2 regions of the Flexibacterium corallicola genome follow, and region 2 is predicted to be linked to the other one. Evidence: predicted binding sites of a transcription regulator. Region 2 holds the regulator's gene; the other holds the start of a gene.
What was found. The regulator LexA, encoded in region 2, represses DNA repair genes until DNA is damaged. The targets are predictions, from matches to a motif close to TGTTCNNNNTGTGTTCNG.
Positions count from the first base shown of each region.

Region 1: the regulator LexA is predicted to act here: its motif matches at 2,431-2,448, upstream of P6574_RS14890 (PA0069 family radical SAM protein).

Region 1 covers NZ_JARRCW010000001.1:3,399,940-3,405,513, forward strand. Annotated here, with positions in the region: gene P6574_RS14885 (NADP-dependent malic enzyme) at 1-2,066, opposite strand, end outside; gene P6574_RS14890 (PA0069 family radical SAM protein) at 2,482-3,591, shown strand; gene P6574_RS14895 (ribonuclease HII) at 3,628-4,287, shown strand; gene P6574_RS14900 (F0F1 ATP synthase subunit B family protein) at 4,342-4,824, opposite strand; gene P6574_RS14905 (F0F1 ATP synthase subunit B) at 4,842-5,402, opposite strand; gene P6574_RS14910 (F0F1 ATP synthase subunit C) at 5,510-5,574, opposite strand, start outside.
Region 2 covers NZ_JARRCW010000001.1:1,826,506-1,832,079, forward strand. Annotated here, with positions in the region: gene P6574_RS08300 (ComEC/Rec2 family competence protein) at 1-1,127, shown strand, start outside; gene P6574_RS08305 (IS481 family transposase) at 1,137-2,126, opposite strand; gene lexA (transcriptional repressor LexA) at 2,190-2,909, opposite strand; gene galU (UTP--glucose-1-phosphate uridylyltransferase GalU) at 3,457-4,338, opposite strand; gene cysQ (3'(2'),5'-bisphosphate nucleotidase CysQ) at 4,543-5,352, shown strand; gene cysD (sulfate adenylyltransferase subunit CysD) at 5,432-5,574, shown strand, end outside.

The sequences.
Region 1 (5,574 bases), 1.6 Mb from region 2:
ATATACCGTTTGAGCACGTCACTTCTCAATGCTGCATCCCCATGCATTTCTCCATCCACTTCCAAGTCGGGACAGACTTGCCATATTTTCTCAAGTGCCCGTCGCATCTTCAGTGATGAGTCAGTACTTCTGGAACCAAAGTTTGAATGAGAAAGAAGAGCTGCACGAGGGGTGATGCCAAAACGGCGTATCTGGGTTGCAGCAGCCTGCGTTATCTCGACAATTTCATCCGAACACGGGTTTTCGGTTACATAAGTGTCTGCGAGGAAGAAAGCTCCCTTACTATTAATCAATAGTGAGAGCGTTGAATAGTCCGTCACATCTGGTGACTGTCCAATAATCCCGTGAATGTCTCGCAGATGTTTATCGAAACGCCCTTCCAGTCCGGTCAAGAGAGCATCTGCTTCACCGCGATGAACCGCAAGCGCTCCAATTACTGTTGTATTGGTACGAACCATGGTTCGTGCTGCTTCTGGCGTGACACCATTTCGCCCGACCAGCTCGAAGAAATTGTCTACATACTCGCGATAACGAGGGTCATCTTGAGGGTCAATAACTTCGAAATCCCGATCAGGGAGGATTTTCAAGCCATATCGCTTGCAACGAGCTTCCAGAACACTAGGACGACCAATCAAAATGGGACGTGCTAAACCATCCTCGATGGCAACCTGAGCGGCACGTAACACACGCTCATCTTCCCCATCAGCATAGATTACCCGCTTTAAATCTGCTTTAGCCTGTTGAATTATAGGCTTCATAACAAGGCCAGACCTGAACACGAACCGATTGAGCCGGTCCATGTAAGCTTCAAAGTCCTCAATGGGACGCGTGGCAACGCCAGTGCTCATCGCAGCTTTCGCCACTGCTGGAGCAATACGCAGGATCAATCGATTATCAAAAGGTAGAGGAATGAGATAATTCGATCCGAAAGTTTCCAGAGCTCCGCCATAGGCCTTTGCAACAGCATCACTTGGCTCCTCTCGAGCAAGCGCGGCAATTGCTTCCACAGCGGCCAGCTTCATTTCCTCATTAATTGTTGTTGCACCACAATCGAGCGCACCTCTGAAAATATAGGGGAAGCAAAGAACATTATTGACCTGATTGGGATAGTCCGAACGTCCCGTACACATCATCACATCGGAGCGAACAGCAAGTGCAGCTTCTGGCATAATCTCTGGGTTTGGATTTGCCAGAGCCATAACCAGTGGCTTTTCGGCCATTCTTGAAACCATTTCTGGCTTAAGAACTCCAGAAGCGGACAGGCCGAGGAAAACGTCGGCTCCGTCAATCACATCCCCAAGACTACGTTTGTCCGTAGGCTGTGCAAACTTGGCTTTCCATTCATCCATATGAATTTCACGCCCCTGGTAGACAACGCCTTCCAGATCTGTCACCCAGATATTCTCACGCTTTGCGCCCAAAGAAACCAAAAGATTCAAGCAAGCCAATGCAGCTGCTCCGGCACCGGAGGCAACAATTTTCACGTCTTCAATGGACTTTTCAGCAAGCTCCAGAGCGTTGCGAACTGCAGCAGCTACAATGATAGCTGTACCGTGCTGGTCGTCATGGAAGACGGGAATATTCATTTTCTCCCGCAAACGCTGTTCAATTTGGAAACACTCAGGAGCTTTGATGTCCTCAAGGTTGATGCCACCAAAAGTTGGTTCCAGCACAGAAACTGCATCAACAAACCTATCGACATCCAGCTCATCTACTTCGATATCGAAAACATCAACGCCCGCGAACTTTTTAAATAGAACCGCCTTCCCTTCCATTACAGGCTTTGATGCAAGTGGACCGATAGCTCCCAACCCCAAAACCGCTGTTCCGTTTGAAATGACTGCAACAAGGTTGGAACGGGCTGTATATAATGCAGCCTTTTCGGGATTCTTAGCAATTTCCAGACATGGAGAGGCTACGCCGGGGGAGTAAGCTAGCGCGAGATCTCGCTGGTTTCCCAAAGGGGTTGTCGCCTGAATTTCCAATTTACCTGGTCTTGGATACTCATGGTAGAAAAGGGCGTTTTGGTCCAGATCCCCGGATGGGGCGCGCTTCTTATCGGTCATTTATTTTTTCTTGCCTGTTTTCACAAAGGAGAGCGGTTCATTTTGTAAAGTTCTGCCGGTCTCTATTTGGTTTTCTCCTCACAATTGGAAATTGCGACCAATGACCTATTGTGACATTTCCTTACGGTTAAAAACTAGGTTCGTTCGCTTGAAAATACATAAATGAGCACTTCTTATAATAGGCCACAGAAAAATGTTTACTTTCTAAAGAAAGAGCTGCTTTTCTAACACTATAAGTCTTAAGTCGTTTTCTTTTCCTCTAAAGCTCTGTCATTGGCAGATCCAATCAAAACACTCGAAGTAAGCACTCCATCAACTTTATTTCGCTCAAAAAATAACTTGATTTTTGAAGATAACTTCAAGATGTTCACTATATGTTCCTATTAGTGCAGCAAATTTAAAAGCGAGACATATAATGGCCAGCACAGGCACCCCTTCTCCAGTATCAGATGAACTGAGATTACCCAAGACACTGCACAGGGGGCGCGGTTCCGCAGTAAACCCTGCGGGACGCTATGAAAAAACTCAAAATATCTGTTTTGATGACAACTGGGATTCTCTAAATACCTTAGCTCCCCTAAATACTTCAGTTACCTCCGAAAAGGCGCGATCCGTTATAATCAGAAATGATTCGCCAGATATTCCTTTTGACAGATCCATAAACCCCTATAGAGGGTGTGAGCATGGCTGTACTTACTGTTTCGCACGCCCCAGTCATGCTTATATCGGACTTTCAGCAGGCCTAGATTTCGAAACTCGGCTTTATTCTAAAGATAACTGCGCAGACGTTTTGGAAAGAGAGCTCTCGTCTCCCTCCTATAAACCACGGACCATCGCAATTGGCACCAACACGGATCCATACCAACCCATTGAACGCGAACGAGAAGTTATGCGAAATGTGCTCAGGGTACTTGAGCGTTATCAACACCCAGTTACAATCGTAACCAAGTCTTCTCTTATTCTCCGTGACTTGGATATACTAGAAAAGCTGGCTGAAAATAATCTGGTAAAGGTGGCACTCTCAGTTACAACTTTAGATCATCGCGTTTCACGGTCCATGGAACCAAGAGCATCCAGCCCCAAACGTCGCCTTGAAGCCATAAGAAGTTTAACTACTGCAGGAGTGCAAACAGCAGTTATGGTGGCTCCCGTGATCCCAGGACTTACCGACCATGAAATCGAGCGCATTTTAGAGGAAGCAAAATTAGCAGGAGCCAGCGAAGCAAGTTATATCCTCCTCAGGCTTCCCAAAGAAGTTGCCCCCTTGTTTAAAGAATGGCTTCTAAGGGATCACCCAGGAAAATACAGACATGTCTTAAGTCTCATTCGATCCATGCGAAATGGTAAGGACTATGACTTTCAATGGAACAAGAGGTTTCTCGGAGAAGGGCCGTACGCACAGCAATTGGAGAAACGTTTTTCCCTAGCATGTAAGCGTCTGAAAATCGGTAGCCGCTCCCAAAACCTAACCTCAAATCACTTTATCAGCCCACAAAAAGGAGGAGTGCAACTTAGCTTGCTTTAACTTGCCTTCCCCTCGCCCAGCATCTAAGTGGGGAGTATGACCTACAAAATACCATCCTTATTTGACATTCCCTTTCCCGATACTCCTGATGTAAATTTTGAACGTGACTTAGTCCAAAAGCTCAACGGCCCCATAATTGGTGTTGATGAAGCAGGAAGAGGCCCATGGGCAGGTCCTGTAGTTGTGGCCGCTGCATCACTTAATTACGATAGATTACCCGATGGGCTCAACGATTCCAAAAAGCTCTCGCAAGCGAAGCGAGAGGGTTTGTATCAACAAATATTGGAGAACGCAGTTGTCAGTGTTTGCATTCAAAGTGCCCAGACCATAGACAAAATGAATATCCGTGCGGCCACCCTTGACGGCATGGCACAGGTTGCAACATCTCTCCCCCAAAAAGCGAAAATAACTTTCTTCGATGGTCGCGATATTCCACCAACCTTCAATGAAAACGCTCAAGCCTTGGTCAAGGGCGACGGTCGCTGCTTAGCAATATCTGCGGCGTCCATTATTGCAAAAGTTGTCAGAGACAGGCTAATGGTACAGCTAGAAGACGAAGCTCCTGGTTATGGCTTTGCCAAACATAAGGGATATGGAACAAAGGAGCATCAGGAAGCCTTGGAAAGGCTTGGTGCAAGCCCTTTTCATCGCCGCTCCTTTCGGCCTATTCGCGAACGCTTGCAAAAAGAAGCATAAAAAAAACCCTGCTTTAAAAGCAGGGTTTTTAAATTTCCAGCAGCTACAAAACGATTAGTTCAGGTGACCAGTAATTTGCGAAATACTTGTCTTTAAAACTTCGTCTTGCTTCGCCTGATCCGTCAAACTAGCGGAAACAAGCTTTTCCGCCGCAGCAGCTGCAACATCCGCTGCTTTGGCACGAACTTCAGCGATTGCATTTGCTTCTGCTTGCGCAATTTTTACTTCTGCTGCTTTTGTCCGACGTTCAATCATATCTTGAACGGCTGCATTAGCTTGCTCGCCAATGCGTACAGCCTCAGCTTTTGCATGCTCAACAATCTGCTCGGCCTCACCCTCAGCAACTTTACGTTTGCGTTGGTAGTCGGCTAGAAGAGATTGAGCTTCTTCACGTAACTGACGCGCACCTTCCAGTTCCTGCTTGATGTTATCTGCCTGCTTATCGAGGGCACCACCAACCTTGGTAGGTACCTTCAAGTAGAACAGCATCGCAAAAAATAGTAGGAGGCTTACGAGGGCCCAAAAGGATGCATCCATCATAATATCAAGCCCTCTTACTTCATCACACTAGAAACTGCCGATGATACTTCAGCATTAGCTGGAGCATTTCCGCCGATGAGTGCTTTAACCAATTCACCTGTCGTCTCATTGGCAATTTCACCAACTTGAGAAAGGCTCTTGGTCTTAATCTCTGCAATATTACGCTCAGCTTCACTCAGCTTTGCAGCAAGTTTTTCTTCAGCCTCGACACGAATAGCCTCAGTCTGCGCTTTTACCGTAGAATGCGCTTCCTGTGCCAATGTGTTGGCCTTCTTGCGTGCATCAGCAAGAGCCTGCTCGTAACTGGCAATTGCTTCGTCTGTTTCTTTTTTCAAACGAGAAGCTTCAGCCATGTCACCAGCAATGCGATCGCGACGATCTTCCAGAATTCCGCCGATCCGTGGTAGAACCACTTTTGCCATCAGAAGATAGAAGACGCCAAAAGTAATTGCCAGCCACAACAGCTGCGAAGGATAGCTTGTAGAATCAAACGGAGGGAATGAACCTCCCGCCGGATGGTCGACAATACCAACCTGACTTCCAGTTGTTTGCTGTCCGCTCTGGTTATTCGACATGGTCATCTCCGTGAACGCTCAAAAACGTTAATCTCAAAACGACGGCACCCAATCATTTGTTTGGCATACCGTCGAAATCAGATAACGTCTATTACTTGATCTATCGCTTATACGGCGAACAGAAGAAGAAGAGCGACCAGAAGGGAGAAGATGCCAAGAGCTTCAGTCACAG
Region 2 (5,574 bases):
GCCTGACACTACGTTCTCTTGCCCTATCAGGTTTTATCGTGCTCTTGCTGGAACCCGAATCCGTGCTCTCCCCAGGGTTTCAAATGTCATACATTGCAGTTTTGGCTTTGCTTTCTGCCTATCAAATGAAACTAAGAAGAAAAGGGGGGGGATTGCCTGCTGGTAGCCGGACGCCAGCACGTGGATTGTTGTTGGTACCGTTATTCTGGCTTTCAGGAATCGCGGCAACATCAGTTATTGCTGGTATCGCCACCGCGCCGGTATCCCTTATGTACTTTGGTGAAATGTCCCCCCTTGGACTTTTGGGAAACCTGCTGGCCATGCCTGTCTTTACACTGGTTGTTATGCCTGCCGGTGTCGCCGTTTTTTTATTCAGCACAGTAGGGCTGGACCCGTTTGCCCTCTATGTGATGGGGAAAGGGCTGGAGCTTATCCTTTTTTTTGCCTATTGGGTTTCCTCAATTTCCGGTGCCAGTGGTTTACTGGGGCATCAAAGCCAAACTGCGCTGCTGTTGATATTACTGGGAATTGTTCTGGTCTGCTGCGTGCCGGGCAAGTTCAAACTGGTGTGCGTTATTCCGGCCTGTCTCGCGCTTTATGCTCAACTTCAATTTACACCGCCCTCACTCATTATTGCCGGTAATGGCAAGGACTTCGCCTTTTTTGGGGATGGTGGAGGGTTGAAAATCTCCTCCAAGCGTAAGAGTTTTACCTCTCAGACTTTGTTGAGGTTCTATGGTATTTCGCAGGAGGAGTTTCCTCATCATAAACTTGATGCCAAAGACGTAAACTGTGATGAGCAGGGCTGTCTTTATTATCTAAAGAGTCTTGAGGGGGAAAAAGCTGAGAGGTCATGGGAGGTGACAGACTCTCGAAAAATGATATTGGCCCACTCTAAAGCGGCAAGTGCGTTAGAGCAGGATTGTCGTCTGGCCCATATTTTAGTGACCACGTTTCAGGCTCCCAAAAACTGCGGGGCTTTGTACGTTGCAGACGCCCCAGCCTTAAAAAGAAGTGGGGCTGTTGCGTTGTGGCTTACAAATGAGGAAGGGCAGGTAAATATAGCAAAAATAAAAAAGGCCTACGGAGAAACTCGCAGGCCTTGGTATCCGGTTGTTTCCGAATAAGTCTTTGACTTAGATGTTAAGTCCCGGGAGGAGATGGTGTGGTTGTTTTATAAATCTGTCCGGCTCTTGTGTCCATTGTCTGGTAATATAGTCGAAGGGTGTTAGGCCCCGAAGAGCCTTGAGGCGCTTGGCGAAGTTATAGGCCTGAATAAATGTGTCCAGATGGGCTCTTAGTTCGTTGTGTGTGCGGTAATAGTAGCGCCGAACGGTTGCTTCTTTAAGGGTTCTGTTCATGCGCTCGACCTGGCCATTTGTCCACGGATGGGCTGGTTTGGTAAGCCGGTGGTCAATGTCATTTTGGGCACAAGCCAGAACAAATGCATGAGCACGAAACAACTGGCCTGTTGTGAGCAAATGTTGAACCTCACTGGCGTTCCAGCTGTACCCTTTGGGGTCAGTGAACTGGGTGCCGTTATCGGTCAGCACGGTATGGATCTTGTAGGGAACCGCTTCAATAAGGGCCCGCAGAAAGGTACTGGCAATCCTTCTGGTGGCTTTTTCAAAGAGTTTGACAAAGGCGAACTTTGAGGTTCGGTCAATGGCAACGAACAAATAGAGCTTGCCTTCTTGCGTACGAACCTCAGCAATATCAAGATGAAAGTAACCAATTGGATAGGCTTTGAAGCGTTTCTTGTTCGCTTTCATATCCGGTGGTGGCAGGCGCGAAATCCCATGGCGCTGGAATAAGCGATGCAGGGACGAGCGGGTCAGACGCGGGATCGTTTCCTGCAGGGCGTAAAGGCAGTCATCGAGTGGCAATAAAGAGTGCTTGCGAAAAGCGACACACGCCGCTTCTTCCGCCACGCTCAGGACTGTGGAGCGGGGATTCTTCCGCCCCATAGGTTGATCTTCCACGCTATTGCGATGTTTCCACTTCATCACCGTTTTGGGATTGATGTTATAACGCCGGCTCAACTCTTTGATGGTTGCATCCGATTTTTGTATGGCTGATCGAACCGCGTGAGTAGTCGTGGCGCTGCCGTGTAATACCTGTCCCATAAGTCCTCCCGAAATGATGAAGTCAATGTTAAACCGATTCCATCTGCTCGCGGGACTAAACATCTAATAACGTCGAAATAAGGCCACCAGCTTTCCTTGGATATGAACCCGGTCAGGTCCAAAAATACGGGTCTCATAAGCAGGGTTGGCAGCTTCAAGGGCAATGGAAGCCCCTTTTTTTCGAAGTTTTTTAAGAGTAGCCTCTTCATTGTCGACCAGTGCAACAATAATATCGCCAGTATCGGCACTATCGCCCTGCTGTATTAAAACTGTATCGCCATCCAAAATTCCAGCATCGATCATGGAATCACCACGCACTTCCAAAGCATAGTGCTCTCCGAGGCCAAGCATGTCCGCAGGCATCGCGATAGCGTGGCTTTGGTGTTGAATAGCCTCAATGGGGACGCCCGCAGCAATGCGGCCCATGACCGGAACTTCTATGGTCGGAACCCTATCCTCACTTACATTGTAACTTGAGGTGTGAGGATTTGGCTTGGTGCGGGTCCCTTCGATAACGTCCGGAGAAAAGCCGCTGTGATTTGCTTTCGTGTTTCGGGGTGCCTCTGCATTGTCAGGTAGCTTTAAGACCTCCAATGCACGGGCCCTGTTTGGGAGACGTCGTATGAAGCCTCTCTCCTCCAGTGCTGTTATAAGTCGATGAATGCCCGACTTACTGCGCAGGTTTAAAGCAACCTTCATTTCATCAAAGGAAGGAGGAATTCCGGTGCTGGTAAGGCGCTCGTTGATAAATAACAACAGCTCACGTTGTTTTTGCGTTAGCATATCAGGAGCTCCCCACTCACTTAGGTTATGTTCATGTTTGTTTCCCCAATTGGGGAAAGTACAAAAGGCGAACATAGATTACCTGTTCCTATTGTGTTCTGCAACCTAAAACTACGCAAACACGAGGCTACAAGAGTGGTAGCTATGAAATTTTGTGAATTGTGCGGGGTTCCTGTTAGGAAGCGCCCCTTGCGCCTCTCAGTGGAATTATTAAATCCGGTTGATGATTAGAGTACATCGTGTTCATTCGCATTCACGCTGTGCACTCTAACTTATTTATTTTGATTGAATTCTTGTCGTTTGACTGAACCCAATCAAACGGAACGCGCTTGTCTTATGCTTTTTTAGTGCCTTCAGTAATTATGGAGCACGGCCCACCCTACTGAGTCGGGTGGGCCGTGGCGGTGGTCGGATCGGGGGGAAGGCGAATGGCTTGTTTATCTGAGGAGACTACGAAGAAAGAAAAATGTAGTGTTCTGCCCGCCAGTCTTACCCGGTTCAATGTGAGTAGGTTTGTCTGGCAGGCGGTGATATTGATGACGTTCTCTTATTTATTGAGAAGGTCTTGAAGGAACGGCTTTAACACCGGTGCTATTTCGTCTCTTTCTAGCCCAAATGCGATATTTGCAGAAAGAAAGCCGGTTTTTGAGCCACAATCATATGTAGTGCCTTTAAACTCGATACCATGAAAAGCTTGCTGTCCCATTAAAGTCAACATGGCATCTGTGAGCTGAATTTCGCCTCCAGCGCCTGTTGCCTGTGTTTCCAGCAAATCAAAAATTTCCGGCTGCAAAATGTAGCGGCCGTTGATATATAAATTGGAAGGGGCCGTTCCAGGTGCTGGTTTTTCTACCATGCCGGTGATGGGGAAACTTGTCTCACTCTCAGGTGAGCCGCGCTCGACAACGCCATATTGGTGGGTCTGCTCCCACGGAACTTCTTCAACCGAAATTACATTACCACCATGAGAATTGTAGGCGTTTACCATTTGGGTAAGGCAGCCTACCTCACTTTTCATAATCATGTCTGGGAGGAGAACCGCAAAGGGCTCATTTCCAATAAGTTCGCGCGCGCACCACACCGCATGCCCCAAACCTAAAGGCTCCTGCTGGCGGGTAAAGCTGGTGGATCCTGCAATCGGTCGCTGCTCTTCCAGTAACTTTAGAGCTTTTAGCTTCTCACGGTTTTGCAGCGTCTCTTCAAGCTCGTAGGCCATATCAAAGTGATCTTCGATGACATGTTTGTTACGGCCAGTTACAAATACAATATGCTCAATACCAGCAGCGCGGGCTTCATCTACAACATATTGAATGACTGGCTTGTCCACTACTGTGAGCATTTCTTTGGGTACGGCTTTTGTCGCAGGTAAAAATCTGGTTCCCAATCCAGCTACAGGCAAAACGGCCTTTCGTATGGGTTTGTGTGCCATGGTTCCTCGTTTATACTTACATAGATCAGAGTGGACTAAATTGTGTTAACTGTCTGAGTAATGCATTGTTAATATTGGAAGAAAATTATTTTTCAATTCAATTTGACTATTAATCCCAAGATCCACTTTTTTTCAAGTTTTGTAATGCACTTCCGATCTCATTAAGGTACTACATTGAACGAGTATTGAACACCAAGGCAAATAATGATTGAAATCTTTAAGAGTGCCTCCCTTAAGGCTGGCGAAGTTATCATGAAATTCTATCAGGATAATGTGGAGTTTTCTGAAAAAACTGATGGCTCTCCTGTGACAAAAGCAGATCAAGCGGCTGAGGATGTGATTTTGTCGATTTTGGCAAGTCAGCTGCCCCAAACTCCTGTCGTAGCTGAAGAGGCCGTCGCGTCTGGCTCTATTCCCGACTATGCCGATGAATTCATTTTAGTTGACCCCCTCGATGGAACTAAGGAATTCATTAACCGCAACGGGGAGTTTACCGTCAATATAGCACTCATTCAAAATGGCAGGCCTGTAGCTGGTGTAATTTTTGCGCCAGCCTTGAGCGAGCTTTATTGGGGGAGTGAAGAACACGGTGCCTTCTTTGCTAGGGTTGAGGCAGGAAATATTGTTGATCCACTTCCAATGAAGTCTCGCCGCGGCGTTGATGCGATTATTGGTTTAGGCAGCAGGTCCCATATGACCAAAGAAACTCAGGCTCTTGTTGAACGGTGCGGTGTGGATGAAATGATTGCCGCCGGCTCTTCCCTTAAGTTTTGTCGGGTAGCTAAAGGTGATGCCGACCTTTATCCTCGGTTGGGACGAACCATGGAATGGGATACAGCAGCAGGGCATGCGATTTTGCTTGCCGCGGGCGGTAAAGTAATTGATCAGGGCGGAGAGGAGCTTGCTTATGGCAAGCGTGAACAAGCCCATGATAGCGATTTTGCAAACCCCTTCTTTATTGCTGTGGGTGATGAGAAAATTATTTCCAAATATGACCTGAGTTCAGGCTGGTAATCGTCGGCATAAGACCTTGAACCGACTATACCGTTCATAAAGTATATATTATTCAATCTGATGCTATTGGGAGACCTGTATGGGGACCGATCAGATGTCGCATTTGAAGCGGCTGGAAAACGAGAGTATTCATATAATTCGGGAAGTTGCTGCAGAATTTAAAAATCCTGTAATGCTATACTCGATCGGCAAGGACTCCGCAGTTATGCTGCATCTTGCTTT